Regions from separate parts of the Desulfovibrio sp. SGI.230 genome, predicted to be linked through region 3. Evidence: riboswitches for the same ligand, from Rfam matches in the RefSeq annotation. Region 3 holds a riboswitch; each other region holds the start of a gene.
What was found. Region 3 has a riboswitch for cobalamin ahead of ACQRAG_RS08575 (anaerobic ribonucleoside triphosphate reductase). Riboswitches for the same ligand answer to the same signal wherever they lie in the genome.
Positions count from the first base shown of each region.

Region 1 (6,843 bases), on a different contig from region 3:
CGACGTAGACATCCACACGGTCGCCCACGCTGACGGTCATGTTGCCGGCGGCGTCACGGAACTCGCTGGCCGGGATCTGGCCTTCGGACTTGAAGTTCACGTCCACCAGAACATTGTCGTCATCCACGCGAACGATCTCGCCCTTGGTGATAGAGCCTTCTTCGAGGTCGCCGAAGTCGGGATTGAGATAGTTTTCAAGGGCGCTTTCGAAACTCATTTCGTTTTCGTGCCCGGTTTCCTTGTCTGCCATGCTTGACATGCCTCCAAACATAATTTGTCCCCTGTACGGGGGTGAAAGAAAGTAGCAAAAGGAAAGGCAAAGCACAAGGCGAAAATGGCCCGGACACGTGTCAGGGCACGCGGAACGGCCCTTTCCACGCCATGGACGGCGAACGGAACGTCGTGAAAGGACAGGGAAAAGAGCTCCCCATTCCTGACAATGGTTCCTGAAAAGAAAAAGGAAGGCGCGGCACCGCAAGGCTGCCGTCCTGCAGAGCCTGGACGGCAAGGGCTCCGCCTCCCGCCTGCCATGGCTGCATAGGCCCATCGCCGCCCGCCCTTGCGATGACCGGAAAAACGCAAAGCGGGCACACCGTCCGGCGACGGCATGCCCGCATCATGGCGATGGAAAGGATGGTCTAGTCGGCCAGCTTCACGAAGGTCAGCTCGTGCTTGTTACAGGAAAGATGCAGCAGACGGCCGCCCGGGATGGCCGCGAAGGCCCGCGCCGTCTCGTGGTCGGTCTGGGCCTGGAACTTGAGCGTGCAGACCACGTTGCGGCAGGCATCGGCCGCCAGCCATTCCTGCACGGTCTCCAGCAGGCGGTCGGGGTAGCAGATCATGTCCGAGAACAGCCAGTCCACCTGGCCCACATGGCGCGGCTCAAGGCCGAAGCCGCTGCCCAGGCAGTGGTTGACGCCGGGCATGGCCGCCACCTGGGGCGCCAGCTCGGCCTTGTCCACGCTGAACACGCGGCAGCCCAGCCGCCCCAGCACCCAGGTCCAGCCGCCCGGTGCGGCGCCCAGGTCGATGCACAGTTCCCCCGGCGCGGGCGTGCGCCCGGTCAGGGTGAAGACTTCCCACAGCTTGAGGTAGGCGCGGCCCGGCGGGTCCTCGCGGTTCTCCACGAACTGCACTTCCCCGTCGGCAAAGGGCGAGGTGGTGCACGGCGAGGCCAGCATCAGGTCTTTTTCCCACAGGGTGAAGGCCCCCAGCGGTGCGGACGGGGCGGGCGTGCCGAAGTGCAGGGGCCGTGCCGCTACGTAGGGCAGCTGCTCCTGCATAAGGCGCAGACGCCGCACATGTCCGCCAAGGGTGGGGATGTGCGCCCGCCAGTTGCGCTGCAGGGCCGAGAGCTGCCGTGCCCCGCTGCCGATGGAGGTGATGGGGATCCAGCGCGGTTCCGTCCAGACGTTCTGGGCCCAGGCCGCGGGCTCCGTGCCTCTGGCCAGCACCAGACGGCCACGCACGGTGATGACGCGGTCCCCCAGCTCTTCCAGCAGGGGCTGCATGTAGTCACGCGCCGCCACCTGCACGCTGAAATCTTCTTTGGGCAGGGCCGAACGGGGCAGGTCGGGCCAGCGACGGGCCAGGAGCACCTGCTCCTGCTGCCGGGCCTCGCGCCGCTGTTCCCGGCGCTCCTGCCGCCAGCGGGGCAGGGCATGGGCCTCCCCGGCGGCATGTTCCGGCTGTTCCGCCTTCTTGCCCCAGCCCGTTTTGGCCCGGGCGGGAGCCTGCGCTGCCGGCTCCCCGGAAACACGACGCCCGGAACGGCGGGACGGGCCTTGCCTGTCCGCGCCCTGCTCCGGGCTGGCCTTGCCCCCGCTGCGACGGCGGGGCGCTGAACGTTTTTTCTCTTCCCTGTCGGCTTCCTGCGGGGCCTGCTCCTCATGGAGGGCGCCACGACGGGGCGCGGGAAATGATCGACTGTGCGTACTCATGTGATCAGCATAGCCCAAAGCCCGGACAAGGCCAAGCGTCCGCCAGCCTCCTTCGGCGACGGGGATGGCCCGAGCGGCGAAAAAAAGCAGGGCCGTCCTCCCCTCGCGGACCAGCGCCGCCCGTGACGCAACGGCCGGACAAAAGGAGCCTTCCCCCCGCATCTCCCGGACAGCGCAGGCTTTTACTTTTCCGCCCGGCTTGACTTTTGTGCCCCAAACCGTTTCTGATGGCGCATCCATGCGGGGAATTCCGTGCAAATCGGAAACAGTCGCGCTGCGGTAAGAGGGTACGGAGCTTCTTTGGCGACACGCCACGACAGCCAGCCGTCACGGTGAAGGCGAAGCAAAGGCCCGGAGGCATGCCTCCCCATTCCCTCAAGTCCGAATACCCGCTCCATCCCTAACCTTTCAACGCGTCATTGAGGAGGTTCCATGCGTCGCATCCCCACAACATCCCTGCGCTCCACGCTGCTGGCCCTGCTGCTCACCCTCTGCCTGGCCCTGCCTGCCCTGGCGGCCCAGAAGGAAGGCCTGCTGCTGGTGGCCTTCGGCACCAGCGTGCCCGAGGCCCAGCCCGCCCTGACCGCCATCGACAAGGAATTCAAGGCCGCCTTCCCCCACAGCCCCGTGATCTGGGCCTATACCTCCAGCATCATCCGGGCCAAGCTGGAAAAGAAGGGCGTGCACATCGGTGACGTGGCCGCCGGTCTGGAAGAGCTGGCCCGGCAAAAGGTGGACGTGGTGCGCGTCCAGTCCCTGCATGTGGTGGCCGGGGAGGAATTCAGCGAGATGGAGCGCCTGCTCGTCAGCTGGCTGGTCCGCCATCCCGACAGTTTCAAGGCCGTCTATCTGGGCCGCCCGCTGCTGGAATCCCGGCAGGATGCCGAAGATGTCTGCCGCGCCGTCCTCGGCGCCACCGAAGGCAAGCGCAAGTCCGGCGAGCTGCTGGCCCTCATGGGCCACGGCCAGAGCCACGGCCGGGGCGACATGATCATCGAAGGCATGCGCGCCACCCTGGCCGATGCCGACAACCTGGCCGTGCTGGCCACGGTGGAAGGCTCGCACGGTTTCGACCAGGTGCTTGCCGCCATCAAGACCAGCCGCGCGTCCGTCATCTGGCTCCAGCCCTTCATGGTGGTAGCCGGGGACCATGCCCGCAACGACCTGGCCGGTGACGAGTCCGATTCCTGGGCCTCGCAGATCCGCGCCCTGGGCCTCACCCCCCGCCCCGTACTCACCGGTCTGGGCGAGCTGCCCGGCGTGCGCGCCGTCTTCGTGCGCCATGCCCGCGACAGCCAGGACGATCTGCTGAAGCAGTAAGACAAGATGCTGCCAAGGGGAGACGGGGCCCCTTTTGGAAAAGGGTCTCCCTTCTCCCCTTGGAACCCCTCTTCCCCCCTAAAACTTTTTCTCCGGTCCGGCCGGATGGTCCCCGTCGCTGTCTGAGAGGGCAAGGCATTCGGCACAGGACAGGCAGCCCGCAGCCCCGCCAGCCAGACGGTCGCAGACGCGAGGATCATAGATTCAGCCAATAGAAAAGGACGCCACGCATGGCGTCCTTTTCTATTGGCTTTTTTAGGTGCCCCACACTGGGCGACCGTTTATCGAAGTTCCTGGCCGTTCCCTTCCCATGAAAAAACAATCATATCTCCCCGGCCCGCTTACTGTCCCCTTCTTCCGCGCGCCCTGGGGACGGACGCACGAAGAAAGCCCGCCGTGGTCAGGCGGACCGTCACTGATCAGAACAAAAGTTTTTGGGAGGGATGGGGGGAGCTTGAGGGGGGAAGGGGCGACCTTTTTTCAAAAAGGGCCCCTTCCCCCCTCAAAAAACAACCACCGCCCTAGCGCAGGTCGGTGACGCGCTTGGACTTGCTGAAGGTACGGGGCAGGCTGGCGTGGTCGGCGAGCTTCACGGCCACGCGGGCCAGCAGGGACTTGTGCAGACGCTGTTCCAGCGCGGCCACCAGCTGGGCATCGCCGCCGGAGGTGGCGCCCTGGGCGCGTTCCACGGTCAGGGTCATGTGGTCCAGCGAGCGGTCGTCGCGGGTCAGTTCCACATGATATTCGCCGCCCAGTTCGGGGAAGGCGCCGATGACGTCCATGATCTGGCCGGGGTAGATGTTGACGCCGCGGTAGATGATCATGTCGTCGGAGCGGCCGAGGATGCGGTCATGGCGGGGCATGCTGAGGCCGCAGGGGCAGTCGCCGGGCAGCAGGCGGGACAGGTCGTGGGTGCGGTAGCGCAGCAGGGGCACGGCCTCCTTGCGCAGGCTGGTGACCACCATCTCGCCCACTTCGCCTTCGGGCACGGGCTGCAGGGTCTCGGGATCGAGGATCTCGATGATGAACATGTCGGCCCAGTAGTGCAGGCCGTTGTGCTCGTCGCAGTCGATGGCCGTACCGGGGCCATACATCTCGGTCATGCCCGCGATGTCATAGCTGCTTTCCAGCCCCAGCTTGCTCTCGATGGCCAGACGCATCTTTTCGCTGCGGATCTCCGAGCCGCAGATGACCTTGCGCAGCTTGAGCTTGTCGCGGATACCGGCGCGCTCCACTTCTTCGGCCAGCAGCAGGGCCATGGAGGCCGTGGCGCCGAAACAGGTGGAGCCCATGTCGCGCAGGAGCTGCAGATGCATCTCCAGGTTGCCGGGGCCTACGGGGATGGTGAGCATGCCGAAGCGCTCGCTGCCCAGCTGGAAGCCAGCACCGGCCGTCCACAGGCCATAACCCACGGCCACCTGCATGCGGTCCATGGGGGTCAGGCCCGCCATCTCGTAGCAACGGGCCATCTGCAAGGTAAAATTATTCACGTCATTGGCCGTGTAGGCCAGGATCTTGCGCTTGCCCGTGGTGCCGCTGGAAGCATGGATGCGCACCACTTCCTCTTCGGGCACGCAGAGCAGGGGCAGGGGATAGCCTTCGCGCAGGTCTTCCACGTCCACGGTGGGCAGACGGCGCAGATCGTCCAGCGAGGTGATGTCGTCAGGCGTGACGCCACAGGCTTCCAGACGTTTGCGGTACTGGGGGGACTTGAAAGCCTGGCGCACGGTGAAGCGCAGGCCTTCCAGCTGCTGGCGGGCGATCTCTTCGGGAGAAAGCCGGGGGATGAAACGGTGAGTCATGGAACTGTCTCCTTGAGAGCATGGACCGTGGCAACAGGGGCCACAGGGGGCCGCCGGGACACATCGCCGCAAGGCGGTATCCGCCTGTGCCGGAGCGGCAAACGGCGAATCCCTTTCCGGCCGGGAACGGCCGATGCGCCCGCCACAGTTTGCCGCCCGTCATTGTGCGCGTTTTTGTCCCAATGGGCAACAGGGAGAGAACAGGCGTGGGGAAGAGGCGCTCACGCGCTGTGGGGTGCCCTATGAAAATGGCCCCGCGCCCCTCCGCATCACATTCCCCCCAACAGGAGGACATCACAGTCCGGCGGGACGGGGCGCCACGGGCAGCAGGCCTTCCAGCTCGATACCGGCAGGGCTCACCGAGGCGCGGTAGGGATAGATCTCCACCCCGGCATCCATCGCCTCATAGAACAGGGCCGCATAGGCGGGGTCCACTACGTCCGCCGGGCCGAAGCAATGGCCGTCCGGGCGCTGCACCAGATAGAACATGGCCGCGCGTTCGCCGCAGCGCACGATGTCCATGAGCTCGCGCAGATGCTTCTGACCGCGCTCCGTGGCCGCATCGGGAAAGCAGGCCACGCCGTCTTCCACCATGGTCACGTTCTTGCATTCCACCCACAGCGGCGGCAGATCCGGCCCGGTGAGGCAGGCATCCAGGCGGCTCTCGCCGCGTTTGGCCTCCCGGCGGCATTGCGTGTATCCGGCGGCAAAGGCCAGCCGCCCGGCATGGAAGGCAACTTCTATCATGCGGTTGGGCACGCTGGTGTTGACGCCCACCCAAAAGCCACGGCCCAGGGCGGAGCCATCCGCGCCTTCCTCCCCGCCGGGCAGGGGCGGTACGGCCCGCTCGGCCAGCCAGACGGCCTCCTGCGTGTAGGGCAGCTTGCGCGCCGGATTGGCCGCGGGCGAGGCCAGCAGCGGGGCTCCGGCCAGGGTCAGGCCCAGCATGCTGCCGGAATTGTTGCTGTGGACCCAGACGTTCTGCCCGTCCAGCAGCATCTCCACACTGAAGCGCTTGTAACGCCTGATGAAACGCCCCACCACACAGCCTTGGGGAAGGGGCAGCAACGGTGTTTTTTCCATGGATCATCCTTAAAAGGGACACAGGGCCGCGGGGAGGGGCCCTCGTTTACAGTCAGATATGAACCTGATACGCTATTGCGCCGTGACCGGAGCGGGCGCGCCGCAGTCCGGCCACTCCTATTCCAGGCAAGGAGCACCCTATGCAGATTTCCGAACGTGTGCGCACCATGAAGCCCTCGCTGACCCTCAGCGTCAACACCCGCGCCATGGAGTTGCGGGCCCAGGGCATACAAGTCACCAGCCTGGCCGTGGGCGAGCCGGACTTCCCCACCCCCAAGCATATCTGTGAGGCCGCCAAGGCCGCCATCGACGCCAATTTCTGCCGCTACACGGCCGTGCCCGGCATCCCGGAGCTGCGGGCCGCGGTGGGCGGTTACTTCAAAAAATTCTACGGCGAGGACATCGCCCCCGAATGCACCATCGTTTCCGCCGGCGGCAAGCATGCCCTGTACAACTTCATGCAGGCCTCCATCAACCCCGGTGACGAAGTGCTGCTGCCCGCCCCCTACTGGGTCAGCTATCCCTACACCATCCAGCTGGCCGGCGGCGTGCCCGTCATCGTGCAGGCCTCGCTGGAACAGGGCTTCAAGGTCACGCCCGAGATGCTGGACGCCAAGTGCACCGACAAGACCAAACTGCTGGTGCTCAACACGCCCAGCAACCCCACTGGTGCCGTCTACAATGCCGAAGAACTGGCC
Region 1 covers NZ_JBNPKS010000012.1:50,996-57,838, forward strand. Annotated here, with positions in the region: gene ACQRAG_RS09560 (30S ribosomal protein S1) at 1-250, opposite strand, end outside; gene ACQRAG_RS09565 (SAM-dependent methyltransferase) at 639-1,511, opposite strand; cobalamin riboswitch at 2,154-2,351, shown strand; gene ACQRAG_RS09570 (sirohydrochlorin cobaltochelatase) at 2,373-3,260, shown strand; gene ACQRAG_RS09575 (phenylacetate--CoA ligase) at 3,782-5,062, opposite strand; gene sfsA (DNA/RNA nuclease SfsA) at 5,357-6,145, opposite strand; gene ACQRAG_RS09585 (pyridoxal phosphate-dependent aminotransferase) at 6,286-6,843, shown strand, end outside.
Region 1: it holds a riboswitch for cobalamin, as region 3 does, so the genes downstream of both, ACQRAG_RS09570 (sirohydrochlorin cobaltochelatase) here and ACQRAG_RS08575 (anaerobic ribonucleoside triphosphate reductase) in region 3, are expected to answer to the same signal.

Region 2 (6,843 bases), on a different contig from region 3:
CGGCGGCCTCCACGGAACGGGGACCGGGACGGGCGAACAGATGCTCGTCCACCAGCAGCACGCGCCCGGAGCGCACGGCACTGAGGCCCCGGTAATGCGGACGCTCCGCCGGAGCCTGCGGCGCGGGGTTCATGGGCCCCTGTTGCAGGATGTAGGCTTCCGGGTCCAGCGCCACCAGCATCTCTTCGTTGCAACGCACCAGCTTTTGCGGCGCGTCCAGCACATTGCGGCCACCGGCATGGCGGATGATCTCGTCCACGATGCTGGCGCGCCCGGCAGCCAGCAGGTTGGGATAACGCACCTCATAGAACACGCGCACAGGCGGCTGCCCCGCATAGCGCTGCTCCAGGACCGCCAGACGCCGCTGCCAGTCCGCCACCAGGGCTTCGGCGCGCGTCTCGCGTCCGGTGAGCCGCCCCAGAGCGCAGGTCACGGCAAAAAGCTGTTCAAAGGACTGCATCTCGTAGACCAGCACCGGGATGCCCACGGCTTCCAGGGCCTCGGTCTGGGTCAGCACTTCCTGCCGCCCGGCCAGTTGCAGCACCACATCAGGCTGCCGGGCCGCCACCAGCTCCGCATTGGGGCGCATGTGCGTACCCACGGCAGGCAGGTCTTGCAGGCCGGGGATGGCCGCATCGGCCGCCGTGCGGGCCACAAGGGTCTCGCGGGCATCCAGCGCCAGCAATATCTCGTTGAACGCGCCGTACAGGGCGATGATCCGCTGTGCGGGCCGTTCCAGGCGCACGGTCACGCCCCGGCTGTCCACCAGCTCCAGTGCCCGGGCAGGCAGTACGGAGCAGCAGAACAGGCAGAGGAAGAGCCCCAGCCACAGGCCAGGACGAAAGCCCCAAGCGGCAATGAGCTGCCGCAGGCGACAAAGATCAGGCTTCATGCGGAGAATCCTCCCGGTATTCAGGGCCACGAGGCCGCAGGGGCAGGGCCTGGGGCAGACCGTTGCGGGGATGCGGGACGATATGCAAGTCCACGGCATAGAGAGCGCGCAGGTTCTCCGCCGTGAAGCAGCGGCGCACCGGGCCGTCGAACAATACGCGGCCCTCGCGCAGGCCCAGCAGGCGGGTGGCATACTGGGCCGCCAGATTGCAGTCATGCATCACCAGCAGCAGCGCGGCACCTGCCCGGCGACGGCGCTCCAAGAGGTCGAAAAGTTCCAGCATCCGGGCCAGATCCAGACCGGCGGCCAGCTCATCCAGCAGCAGCACGGGGCTTTGCTGGGCCAGCGTCCGGGCCAGGGCCACACGCTGTAATTCACCGCCGGAAAGCTCGCTCACCTGCCGCCCGGCCAGCGGCAAGGCACCGGTCTCCTCCAGGGCCTCGTGGGCGATGCGGCGGTCTTCGACGCTGTAGCTGCCCCACCAGCCCAGCCAGGGATAGCGGCCCAGCAGGACCATCTGCAGGGCGGTCATGCCCTGCGGTGCGGCACTGCGCTGGGAAAGTACGGCCACCCGGCGGGCCCGCTCCCGGGGGGAAAGACGGCGGATGTCCGCGCCTTGTACCTGCACCATGCCCGCCGTCGGCATCAGACTGCCCGCCAGAACCCGCAGCAGCGTGGTCTTGCCGCTGCCGTTGGGCCCCAGCAGGGCCACGGCCTCACCGGGATGGAGGTCGATGTCCACACCATGCAATATCTCGTCCGTGCCGTAGGCCGCCCGGATGCCTTCTGCCCGCAACATCAGCGCCTCCGCACCAGAAAAGCGAAAAAGGGGCCGCCCAGCAGGGCCGTCACCACGCCCACGGGCAATTCCTGCCCGCCGGAAAGCACACAGCGGGCCAGCACGTCCGCCCAGACCAGCAGGATGCCGCCGCCCAGGAACGCACCGTACAGCAAAGGGCCATGCGCGCTGCCCAGCAGCATGCGCAGGACATGCGGCACCACCAGACCCACGAAGCCGATGACCCCGGCCACGGCCACGCAACCGGCCGTCATGCAGCTGGCGCCGGCCAGCAGCCAAAAGCGTGTGCGGCCCACGGCAAGGCCCAGATGCGCGGCCTGTTCATCGCCAAGGGCCAGCATGTCCAGCTTGCGCCAGCCCGGCAGCACCACCAGCAGCCCCGGCAGCAAGGTGGCCAGCAGGAGCGGAACGCTGTCCCAGCCACGGCCTTGCAGGCTGCCCATGATCCAGAAAACAATGCTGGTGACGGATTCTTCGTTAAGGGCTTTGACCAGGGCCACCACGGCACCCAGAAAGGCCGCCACGGCGATACCGGCCAGGATGACCGTCTCGCGCCTAAAGCTCCCCTGCCCGCTGCCCAGCCAGAGCGCGCCGCCCAGGGCCAGCAGAGAGCCCAGCAGGGCCGCCAGGGAGACCGTGGCCGCAGCGGAAAGGCCCACGGCAAGGCCTCCGGCCCAGATGCCCAGGGTACCGCCCAGTGCGATGGCCATGCTGGCGCCGCAGGCAGCTCCGGCGGAGATGCCCAGGGTGAAGGGGTCCGCCAGCGGATTGCGCAGCACGCCCTGCAGGGCCACACCGGCCACGGCCAGCGCACCGCCGCACAGCAGACCCAGCAGCACGCGGGCCAGACGGATCTGTCCCACCACCAGCTGCACGCTGCCGTCCGCCGGGGGGCACAGACCCACCACGGCCCCCAGCGCCTGCCAGACATCGGCCACAGCCACAGGCACGGGCCCGGGCAGACAGGCCAGCGGCAACGAAGCACACCAGAGGATGGCCAGCAGCACGCAGCAGCACCAGCGGCGCGCGCTCCGGGCATCCTTGGCAATGGGGCTTTTCTCCGGCATGGTCCGTCCTGTCATGGCCATCAGTGGCCGGGCACACTGGCCCGGAAACAAAAAAAGCCCCTTCCACCAATGGAAGAGGCCCGTATTCCCTTGCTCCCCTCGGCAAGACCCGTGCCGATACCGGTCGCGGCCAGCGGCCACGGTCCACGGCAGGTATTCCGGCTCGGCCCCCGGCTTCCGGCCTTCCCGTTGCCAGTGGCACATGAAGGAAGCTGGTATGCGGGCCTTACGGCGGCGGGTCCGCTCCCGATTCTCACGGGATTCCCTTTTGACGCCGGCAGGTTCCGGCGACCATGGACGCGCTACTCTAGGCAGGGAGCTGCGGCTTGTCAACGTGTGATGGAAAGAGGGAGATGCGGCAGACAGGCCTAGTAAAGACCGCTTGTGGCTGCTGCCGATGTCCTCAGCTTCGCGACAGGCGCTTCCCGCAGGGCCGGGACGATACCCGGCAGTACAGCGCGAACGGTGGCCTTGCCTGGCGGGCTGTGGCCAAATCCCGTGCCGCAGCGGCTCCCCGCGCTAAAAAAGTCTTTTCCTCAACACGCATCATCACGGCAACCGGGACTGAGGGCGCCCGTCGTCCCCGGCACACAAAAAAGACAGCCCAAAGGCTGCCCTTGCCATCTCGCGCTACAGTCTCGCAGGGGCAGTGTGCTCTCCCCGACGGCTCTCATGCCGGAGAACAAAGACGGGACGAAAAGACCATGCCCTTCACACCCTGCATTTTACTAAAAACACAACTATCCTATATAAATAGGACAAACAGAAGAGACTGCCTCCACCGCTTTGATACCCCATCTTTCGGGGACCGGCGGCAGGGGCTGCCTCCCCGTAGCCCGGACAGGTTCCATCCTTCAGAAAAAAGCGCGTTGGAAAGGGGATGGGGGGAGCTTGAGGGGGGAAGGGGGAAACCTTGTGCGCGAGCCAAGGTTTCCCCCTTCCCCCCTCATGACAAGCAAGCTCTCCGGCCTGCTAGTCCAGACGCCAGATGACGCTGGCCTGACGGCCGGAAGCCTTCACGCAGCGGTACGAGAAGAACTGGCGGTTGCAGCTGGCCGTGCACAAATCGATGCCGTAGATGTTGCGCGGCAGCAGCCCGGCCTGTTCCAGCTGCCAGCGGGTCAGGCCCCACAGGTCCATGGTGCGGCTTTGGGCATCGAACCAGGGGCGGAACTCGTCGCTCCACTCGCTTTCGAAGTTGATGAACTCCGCCCGGGCCGGGCCCAGGCTCGGGCCGCGCACGGCCAGAAGCTCGCGCGGTTCCACGCCGTAGTGCTCGCAGAAGCGGCGCACCCCGGAACCGGGGAAGTCACAACGGTTGCCGCGCCAGCCCGCATGGATACCGGCCACGAAACGGCCGCTCTTGTGGGCCAGCAGGATGGGCTGGCAATCGGCGGTCTTGATGACCAGCCCAAGCCCGGCCTGAGCGGTGGCCATGCCATCGGCATCGCAGCGGGGCACGGCGTCGGGCTCCACGGCATCGGGCTCGAAGATCATGGCATCGCCGTGCACCTGATTGAGTTCGGCCATGCGCCGGAGGCCCAGGGCGGCCCGCAGTTCGCGGCGGTTGCCGATGACGCTCTGCCGGTCATCGGCCGTGGCGAGAGAGATGTTGCCACCGGCGTACGGGCCGTCTCCGGCCTCCTGCCAGCGGGTCTGGAAGGCGCAGCGCACATTGTCCACGCCGGGGAACACAAAGGGGATGAAACTTACAGGCATACGAGTCCTTCTTCAGTACACAGGCAGTCCACGGGCCGGTCCCAGTCCTGGGAAGGCAGCGCGTCCACCACCTGGAAAGCATAGCACAGGCCCACCAGCAGGGGCCGCCGACCGCTGCCCCGGGCACCGAACGCCGCCAGGAAACGGTCATAGTAGCCGCCGCCGAAGCCCAGGCGGTTGCCCGCGCGGTCAAAGGCCACACCGGGCAGGATGAGCACGTCGGGACAAAAATCGGGATGGGCCAGCACCGGGGGCGCCATGCCCAGCAGACCGGCATGGGGCTCCAGCATCTTGTAAGGCCCGGCGGCCATGTCGCCCACCCGGGAACAGGGCACGAAGTCCATGAGCCCGCGCTCCAGGCGCACCCGGGGCAGATAGACCCGCACACGGCGCTGCCAGGCATCGGCCAGCAGGTAGCCGGTATGCACTTCTTCCGGCAGGGCCACGTACAGGGCCACGCGGGCGGCCTGCTGCCAGACGTCCCAGTCCAGCAGGGCCTGCTGGGCCGCACGGGCCCGCTGCCGTGCCAGGTCGGGGTCCTGACCGCGCCGCAGCCCACGCATGCGGACGCGCAATTCCTTCTTCTGCTCATCGGGGGAAAGGGACATGGAGGTCTTTCCATCCTTGCTAAAATGTGCCATAGTTCGCGGAGTGACTTTATAACAAAGGAAACACCGCCATGCCAAGCGTCAACGAACAGGATCATCTCTGGATTGCCGTTGGGGACATTCACGACGAGCCCGGGCTGTTTGCCCGTATCCCCGAGCTGGCGCAGGCAGACGGCATCATCGTCACCGGCGACCTGACCATCACAGGCGGCGTCAAGCAGGCCGAAATGGTCATGGACGTTCTGCGGGCGCACAATCCCCGCATCTGGGCCCAGATCGGCAACATGGACAGGCCCGAAGTGGACGAATGGCTGAGCGGCCTGGGCTGCAACCTGCACACGCAGGTGCACGAGCTCACGCCCGATACGGCCATCTTCGGCATCGGGGCCTCCACGTTCACGCCTTTCGGGACGCCCAGCGAGTTTCCTGAATCCACCTTCGCCGGCTGGCTTGAGAACAGCTGGCAGAAGGCCCGCAAGTACCCCCACACCGTGCTGGTTTCGCACAATCCGCCCAAGGACAGCGCCTGTGACGTCATCCCGGGCAATATTCACGTGGGCTCTACTGCCGTGCGCGAATTCCTTGAAGAAGCCCAACCCGATGTCTGCCTGTGCGGACATATCCACGAAGCGCGCGCCGTGGACAGGGTGGGCCGCACCATCGTGGTGAATCCGGGCGCTCTGGCCCAGGGCGGCTATGTGCTGCTGCGCTCCAGCGGCGGCAAGCTGTCCGTGGAGCTGCGCGTCCTTGAAAATTGTGATTAGCGAAGCCCAGCGCTTCCGCGGGGGACAGACAGTCTGATCCCGCCCGTCATGGCGCGGCCCGGTGCCGCGCTCTCTGACGTTGCCCCTCCGGCGGCTGTTCCGGCCGCCTGGAAAACGCCGTCCCCGTGACGGGCGTTTTCTCCTGCCATCCCCCGTGCCCTGCCCTTTCCGGGCATCCCCAGGCCCGTGCCCGCTCACGGACACGCCATCCGGTGTTTGCCGGATGTCCGGCCTGTTCCCTCAGTCGGGATAACGGCTGACAAATTTCGCCGCCTTTGGCGGTCCAAAAGGATATTTATGACGCAGGAAAATACGCCGGCCGTGTCTGACGCGGCCGCTTCCTCTGATGTCGCTGAAGCAACCCCCACCCCCAAACGCCGTACCACCCGCCGCAGCTCGCGCGCCAAGACCGCCCCTGCCGCGGAAGAAACGACCACGCTGACGGCCTCCCCGGCCACCGATGCCGCCCCGGCCGCTGCGGACAACGGCGATGCCCAGGCCACCGACGCGGCAGCCACCGCGCCCCGCAAGCCTGCCCGCCGGAGCAGCCGCCGCAAGACCACGGCCCCTGCCGCCGAAAATACGGCTCCCGAGGCCGCTCCCGCCGCTGCATCCGCTGAAGAGGCGCCCGCCCAGACCGCAGCCCCCGAAGCTGCCGAAGCCTCCACCGATACCGACGGCGAACAGCACGCCGCGCCCCGTCGCGGGACCCGCCGTTCGCCCGGTGCCCAGCGCCGCCAGCGTACCCCCCGCAAAAAATCTCCCGAAGCTGCGAGCCAGCCGGCCGAAGCTGCTCCTGCCGAAAGCGGCGACCAGACCACCGAAACGCCCGCGGCCCGCCCCGCTGACGATCAGCCTGCTGCCGTGACGGCTGAAGCCCCCGCTGCCGAGACGCCTGCGGCGCCTGCCGCCAAGGCCGCTCCGGATAGCGAAGATGCGGCGACCGCTGCGGCTGTTGAGAGCAACGAAACGGCCGCTGCCGATACCGGCAGCC
Region 2 covers NZ_JBNPKS010000008.1:1,423-8,265, forward strand. Annotated here, with positions in the region: gene ACQRAG_RS07750 (ABC transporter substrate-binding protein) at 1-892, opposite strand, end outside; gene ACQRAG_RS07755 (ABC transporter ATP-binding protein) at 882-1,691, opposite strand; gene ACQRAG_RS07760 (iron ABC transporter permease) at 1,691-2,758, opposite strand; cobalamin riboswitch at 2,890-3,068, opposite strand; gene ACQRAG_RS07765 (polyphenol oxidase family protein) at 3,731-4,477, opposite strand; gene ACQRAG_RS07770 (5-formyltetrahydrofolate cyclo-ligase) at 4,468-5,085, opposite strand; gene ACQRAG_RS07775 (metallophosphoesterase) at 5,157-5,849, shown strand; gene ACQRAG_RS07780 (Rne/Rng family ribonuclease) at 6,147-6,843, shown strand, end outside.
Region 2: it holds a riboswitch for cobalamin, as region 3 does, so the genes downstream of both, ACQRAG_RS07760 (iron ABC transporter permease) here and ACQRAG_RS08575 (anaerobic ribonucleoside triphosphate reductase) in region 3, are expected to answer to the same signal.

Region 3 (6,843 bases):
ATGATCCTGCTTTCCCGCTGCTCCGAAGGCTTCGGCAACCCCGATGTGGAGACGCAGATCTGCGCCTACAGCGACATGCAGGCCCGTGAAAAGGCCCTGCGCGATACTTTTTCCATCGGCAGCTATGTGGGCTTCCTCTTTGCCGAGGCGGCCGAGAAACACAACCTCATCCTGGTGACGGACATGGATGCCGCCCTGTTCGGCAAGACGAAGATGCATGTCTGCCATAGCCTGGACGAGGCCCTGGACAAGGCCCGCCATTTCCTGGGACAGGAGCTGGACGTGCGCACCATCATCATGCCGCACGGCGCCTCGACCCTGCCCAAGCTGGCGGTCTAGCGACCACAGGCTGGCGTGGGCACCTTCGGGTACCCGCGCCGGTTGAAACCGGGGCCCCGCCGGATGCGCGGTCCGTACGCGGGCTGTGTTATCCGGCAGGGGCGTCTGGCAGGGGACCCGCTTCCCGGAGGAGAGCCCTTTTTTTATGCGGAAAAGGGGGCTCCGGCAGGGCGGCAAGTTGTGAAAAACGACGCAGGCGGAGTGGTCTGCGGATTCAAAAATCCCGCCAGCCCAGAATTGGCGCGGACTTTGGCAAATTGCCTGTCTTGGCGCAGACTTGTGATTTTTTACAATTATTTCAAAGTGTTGTAAAATACTTACAAAAACTCTGTGTTGACAGTTGGGGCACCTTTTGCCATCTTGAGCGGGCAGAAGCGCTGCTACGAGCTTCATCGGGAATCCCGTGAGATCCGGGAGCGGACCCGCCGCCGTAAGTCGCAGAACCTGCTCCCCCCGTGTGCCACTGGCAACCGCCGGGAAGGCCGGGAGCAGGGTGACGAGCCGGAAGACCTGCTTCTGCCGCTTGTCCATGGGGACAGCCTCACGGCAACGGGTTTTTGCCGCTGGGAAGGGACGTCATGACACTCTGTCGACGGGCGTCCGTATCTTTTTTCCACCTTTTTTTCGCGATTTTTCAGGGCCTGAGACCTCCCCTACAGGGAGGGTCTTTTGTGTTGACCCTAAAACGGGTCAGGAAAACAAATATCTTTGGATCTGGAGCAGGAAAACATGCTTGCGAGCATCATCAAGCGGGACGGGACCGAGGTCGCCTTTGATTCCGTCAAGATTCTCAATGCCATTACCAAGGCCAACAAGGCGTCCGGCGAGGACATGTCCCCCACGGATCTCCTGTTCGTCACCGAAAAGGTCTGCCGCAAGCTCGAAGCCCAGAACCTCCGCCATGTGGAAGAGATCCAGGACGTGGTGGAAGAGACCCTGATCCAGTACGATTACGCCAAGACCGCCAAGGCCTACATCCTGTACCGCGCCGAGCACACCAAGCGCCGCAACGCGGAATCGTACCTGATGGAGATCTACAAGACCCTGACCTACGCGCCCGCCATCGAAGAAGACATCAAGCGCGAGAACGCCAACATCGACGGCGATACGGCCATGGGCACCATGCTCAAGTACGGTTCCGAAGGGGCCAAGTATTTCACCGACAACTATGTCCTGCCCAAGGACGCCTCGGCCGCGCACATCAACGGTGACATCCATATCCATGACAAGGATTTCTACATGCTCACCGAGACCTGTTGCCAGATCGACCTGATCCCGCTGTTCCGCAACGGGTTCTCCACCGGTCACGGCCATCTGCGCGAGCCCAATTCCATCGAGAGCTATTCCGCCCTGGCCTGTATCGCCATCCAGGCCAACCAGAACGAGATGCACGGCGGCCAGAGCGTGCCGCACTTCGATTACGCCATGGCCGGCGGCGTGGCCAAGACCTTCCGCAAGGAATACCGCCATGCCTTCACCGCCTTCGTGCGCATCAGGACCGGCATGGATGCCGCCCAGGCCGAGGAATTCAGCCAGCAGATCCTGCTGCCCGTGATGCCCGCCATCCGCATGGCCGATGTGGACGAACTGGGCAAGCGCATGGAAGGCCTGGTGGCCGAGAACGAGCGCGATCTGGTGCGTGCCGCCCATGCCTACGCCGCCGAGGAAGCCCTGCGCATCACCGACCGCCGCACCTACCAGGCCATGGAAGCCTTCGTGCACAACCTGAATACCATGAATTCCCGCGCCGGTGCGCAGGTGCCCTTCAGCTCCGTCAACTACGGCACCGACACCTCCGCCGAGGGCCGCATGGTGGTGCGCAACCTGCTGCTGGCCACCCAGGCCGGTCTGGGCAGCGGCGAGACCTCCATCTTCCCGGTGCAGATCTTCAAGGTCAAGGAAGGCGTCAACTACAACGAAGGCGACCCCAACTACGACCTGTTCAAGATGGCCATCAAGACCTCGGCCATGCGTCTGTTCCCCAATTTCAGCTTCCTGGATGCGCCGTTCAACCTGCAGTACTACAAGCCCGGTGACTACAACAGCGAAGTGGCCTACATGGGTTGCCGCACCCGCGTGCTGGGCAACGTGTACGACCCCGACCGCCAGGTGACCTGCGGCCGCGGCAACCTCAGCTTCACGTCCATCAACCTGCCCCGTCTGGGCATCGAGGCCAAGGGCGATCTGGACCGCTTCTTCCAGCTGCTGGACGATCAGATCGACCTGGTGTTCCGTCAGTTGCTGCACCGCTTCGACATCCAGTGCTCCAAGAAGGTGCGCAACTATCCCTTCCTGATGGGCAACGGCATCTGGCTGGATTCCGAAAAGCTGGACTGGGACGAGAGCGTGGCCGAAGTGCTCAAGCACGGCACCCTGACCGTGGGCTTCATCGGTCTGGCCGAGACCCTGGTGGCCCTGACCGGCAAGCATCACGGCGAGAGCGAAGAGTCCCAGAAGCTGGGCCTGCGCATCGTGGAACACATGCGCAAGCGCTGCGATGACGAAGCCGTCAAGACGCATCTCAACTTTACCCTGATCGCTACGCCTGCCGAAGGTCTGAGCGGCCGCTTCGTGGCCCTGGACCGCAAGAAGTACGGCGTCATCAAGGGAGTTACGGACCGGGAGTACTACACCAACTCCTTCCACGTGCCCGTGTATTTCCCCATCAAGGCCTTCCGCAAGATCGAGCTGGAAGCGCCCTACCACAGCTTCACCAATGCCGGTCATATCACCTATGTGGAGCTGGACGGCGATACCTGCAAGAACCTGGAAGCCTTTGAGACCATCATCCGTTTCATGCACGACAAGGGTGTGGGCTACGGATCCATCAACCATCCGCTGGACCGCGACCCTGTGTGCGGCTATGTGGGCGTCATCAACGGCCAGTGCCCCCGCTGCGGGCGCAAGGAGGGCGAGGCCGTGAGTCAGGAAACGCTCAAGATGCTGCGCCGCAAGTATCCGCACATGCCCAACTGCTGCCGTTAGTTTCCGTCACTTTTTACCCCAAGAGGAGGAGCCTGGACCATGCTGATGAAATCTGAACTGACCGAGACCAAAGCCGAAGTGAAAATGGTGGGCGAAGGCGTGGCTTTTGAACGCGTGCGCCGCATCACCGGCTATCTGGTGGGGACGCTTGACCGTTTCAACAACGCCAAGCGTGCCGAAGAACGCGACCGCGTCAAGCATGCCTAGGCTCCGCATCAGCGGTATTGTGGAAGAGTCCATCGTAGACGGTCCCGGACTGCGCTACGTGGTCTTCACCCAGGGCTGTCCCCATCATTGCCCGGGCTGCCACAATCCGCAGACCCATGACTTCGACGGCGGAGAGTTCCGGGATACGGACGACATCCTGCGTCAGTTCATGGAAAACCCCCTGTTGTCGGGCATCACGTTCTCCGGCGGGGAGCCTTTCGTCCAGGCCGAGCCCCTGTGCCACCTGGCCGATGCCGTGCACGCCGCCGGCAAGAACGTCTACGCCTACAGCGGTTACACCTGCGAGGAACTCTACAGCCTTGCCCAAAAGATCCCGGCCGTGGGCCGGTTGCTGGACAAGGTGGACGTGCTGGTGGACGGTCCCTATGTGGAAGCCCTGCGCGATCTGGAGCTGGATTTCCGCGGCAGCTCCAACCAGCGTGTCCTGGACAGGGCCGCCATCGAAGCCCTGCGCCCCGTGGAGGCGTGATTTTTACCGGGGTTTCAGCTGGGGGAAGGAAGGGGCGTTTTTTGTAAAAACTGCCCCTTCCTTCCCCCAGGCCCCCATCCAACCCCGAAAAAACTTTTTTCAGGTCTGCATGCCGGTCCCCGTCGTTGTGTGGTGGTAGCTGGCGTCGCAGCCCGTATGTCAAAAGCCTGCCTTGCGCAGGCTTTTTTGTTTTGGGCGTTCACACCGGGGATACTAGGAATGCAGGAGCGCAAGGACAGCTCGCGCCATGATGCAAGCCCGGATCAGGCATCCGCAGGAGAAGAGGAGGTGTCCCTGTGATGCGCTCTCCGGAGGCTTGGGGCGAACAGCTCCGACATCCGAAAACGTTATGGCGCCGTTCGTCGTCATATGCATGAAGGCCGGATGACGATCTGCCGTCAAAATGGGGATGTGAATTTTGTCGGAGTGCTGGCTGCGGGAAAGAAAAGGGCGTTTTTGTAAGAGCTGGCCTTCTTTCTCCCAGTCCCCCGTCCAATCCCGAAAACATTTTTCTCGGAGCTGTGTACCGGTCCCCCTCGTTGTGCGACGGTGACCGACTTCACAGCCCGTACGTCAAACGCCTGCCTTGCGCAGGCGTTTGTTTTTTGGCGCAGGCTGGGCTTGCAGGGGACTTGCCGAAAGAAAAAAGCCCGGATGCGACATCACAGACAGCGTGGGGCAGCATGCGCCTTCCACAAGAAAGCCCTCCGGGCCTGCAGGCCAGGAGGGCTTTCTTGTGGAAGTATGAGCGGTTTTTGAAGGAGGGAGGGGTGCAGGGGAGGGAGGGAACTTTTTTCCGCAAGGAAAAGTTCCCTCCCTCCCCGCATATCCTCGTTAGTTCTTGAAGGGCGAGATGGCGCGCAGGGTCTTGATGACCTGGGGCATGTTCTCGACCACGAAGTCGATCTCTTCTTCCGTGGTGTAACGGGAGAGGGAGAGACGGACGGAGCCGTGGGCGTAGGTGAAGGGCACGCCCATGGCGCGCAGCACATGGGAGGGTTCCAGGCTGCCGGAGGTACAGGCGGAACCGGAGCTGGCACAGATGCCCAGCTGGTCCAGCATCAGCAGGATGGCTTCGCCTTCCACGTTCTTGAACGCGATGTTGGTGGTGTTGGGCAGGCGGTTCTCGGGATCGCCGTTGACCATGCAGTCAGGGATGGCGGCCAGCAGGCCCTGTTCCAGCTTGTCGCGCAGGCGGGCCACCTGGGTACGTTCTTCCTGCATGTGCTGCCCGGCCAGCTGGGCGGCCATGCCCAGACCGACGATGTAGGGCACGTTCTCGGTACCGGCACGGCGACCGCGTTCCTGGTGCCCGCCGCGCAGGAAGGGACGGAAGCGCACGCCCTTGCGCACATAGAGCACGCCGATGCCCTTGGGCGCGTGCAGTTTGTGGCCGGACAGGGAGAGCATGGAGATGGGCTGCTTGCCAAGGTCGATGGCTTCCTTGCCCACGGCCTGCACGGCGTCGGTATGGAAGAGCACGCCCTTTTCGGCGGCCATCTCCGCCATGCGGCTGATGGGGAAGACGTTGCCCACTTCGTTGTTGGCGTACATGATGGAGACCAGCGCCGTGTCGTCGGACAGGGCGGCGGCGTATTCGTCCAGATCCAGACGGCCCTTGTTGTCCACGCCGAGCAGGGTCACGCGGTAGCCCTGGCGTTCCCAGTACTGGGCCACGTTGAGGATGGCGGGATGCTCCACGCGGGTGGTGATGAGGTGGCGCTTTTCGGGCTGGGTCTGCAGGGCGGACCAGATGGCGGCGTTGTCGCTTTCGGAACCACAGGACGTGAAGATGATCTCGTCGGGATGGGCGCCCAGCAGGGCGGCCATGCGTTCGCGGGCTTCTTCCACGGCGCGGCCCACCTGGCCGCCGAAGGTGTGCATGCTGGACGGGTTGCCGTACAGATCCGTGAGGTAGGGCAGCATGGCTTCCCGGACTTCGGGAGCCACGGCAGTGGTCGCGTTGTTATCGAGATAGATGGTCTTCATGGCTAGGCTTCCTCGACGACGATATCGGCTTCCACATGTTCACGCAGGACACGTTCCACCAGGTTGCGGATGGTCACTTCGCTGGAGCGGCACTGGGCGCAGCGGCCGCGCAGGGACACGACCACGCGCTTGCCGTCCACGTCCACCAGCTCGATGTCGCCGCCGTCGGCGGCCAGCTGGGGACGGATCTCTTCTTCGATGGTCTTCATGACCAGCTGCATGCGCTGCACGTTGGTCATGCGGGGCTTGCTGACCGGGCGCAGTTCGGTAAGGGGCTTCTGCTTGAGCTCGGCGGCCAGGATCTCGGCGATCTGGTCCTGGCAGTCACCGCAGGCGCCGCCGGCCTTGGTGTAGTTGGTGATCTCTTCCACGGTCTTGAGGCCGTTCTCGCGGATGGCGCGGATGATCTGGGCATCGGTGATGCCGAAGCACTTGCAGACCAGGCGGCCTTCCTCATGGGCGTGGGGCACGGGCGTCTCGCCCTTCCACTGGCGGATGGCGGCTTCCAGAGCTTCCTGGCCCATGACGGAGCAGTGCATCTTTTCCTTGGGCAGGCCGCCCAGGGCTTCGGCGATCTCCTTGTTGGTGAGCTTGAGGGCGTCTTCGGCCTTCATGCCCTTGACCATGTCGGTCAGCACGGAGCTGGAAGCGATGGCGCTGGCACAGCCGAAGGTCTCGAAGCTGGCCTTTTCGATGATGCCTTCATCGTTGATCTTCAGATAGAGCTTGAGGGCGTCGCCACAGGCCAGGCTGCCCACTTCGCCGATGGCGTTGGCATCTTCCATGGGGCCGGCGTTATGCGGACGGAGAAAATGTTCATGGACGGCGTTAGT
Region 3 covers NZ_JBNPKS010000009.1:92,769-99,611, reverse strand. Annotated here, with positions in the region: gene larA (nickel-dependent lactate racemase) at 1-339, shown strand, start outside; cobalamin riboswitch at 695-871, shown strand; gene ACQRAG_RS08575 (anaerobic ribonucleoside triphosphate reductase) at 1,069-3,324, shown strand; gene nrdD (anaerobic ribonucleoside-triphosphate reductase) at 3,364-3,531, shown strand; gene nrdG (anaerobic ribonucleoside-triphosphate reductase activating protein) at 3,524-4,021, shown strand; gene nifS (cysteine desulfurase NifS) at 4,856-6,010, opposite strand; gene nifU (Fe-S cluster assembly protein NifU) at 6,013-6,843, opposite strand, start outside; gene ACQRAG_RS08550 (RrF2 family transcriptional regulator) at 6,839-6,843, opposite strand, start outside.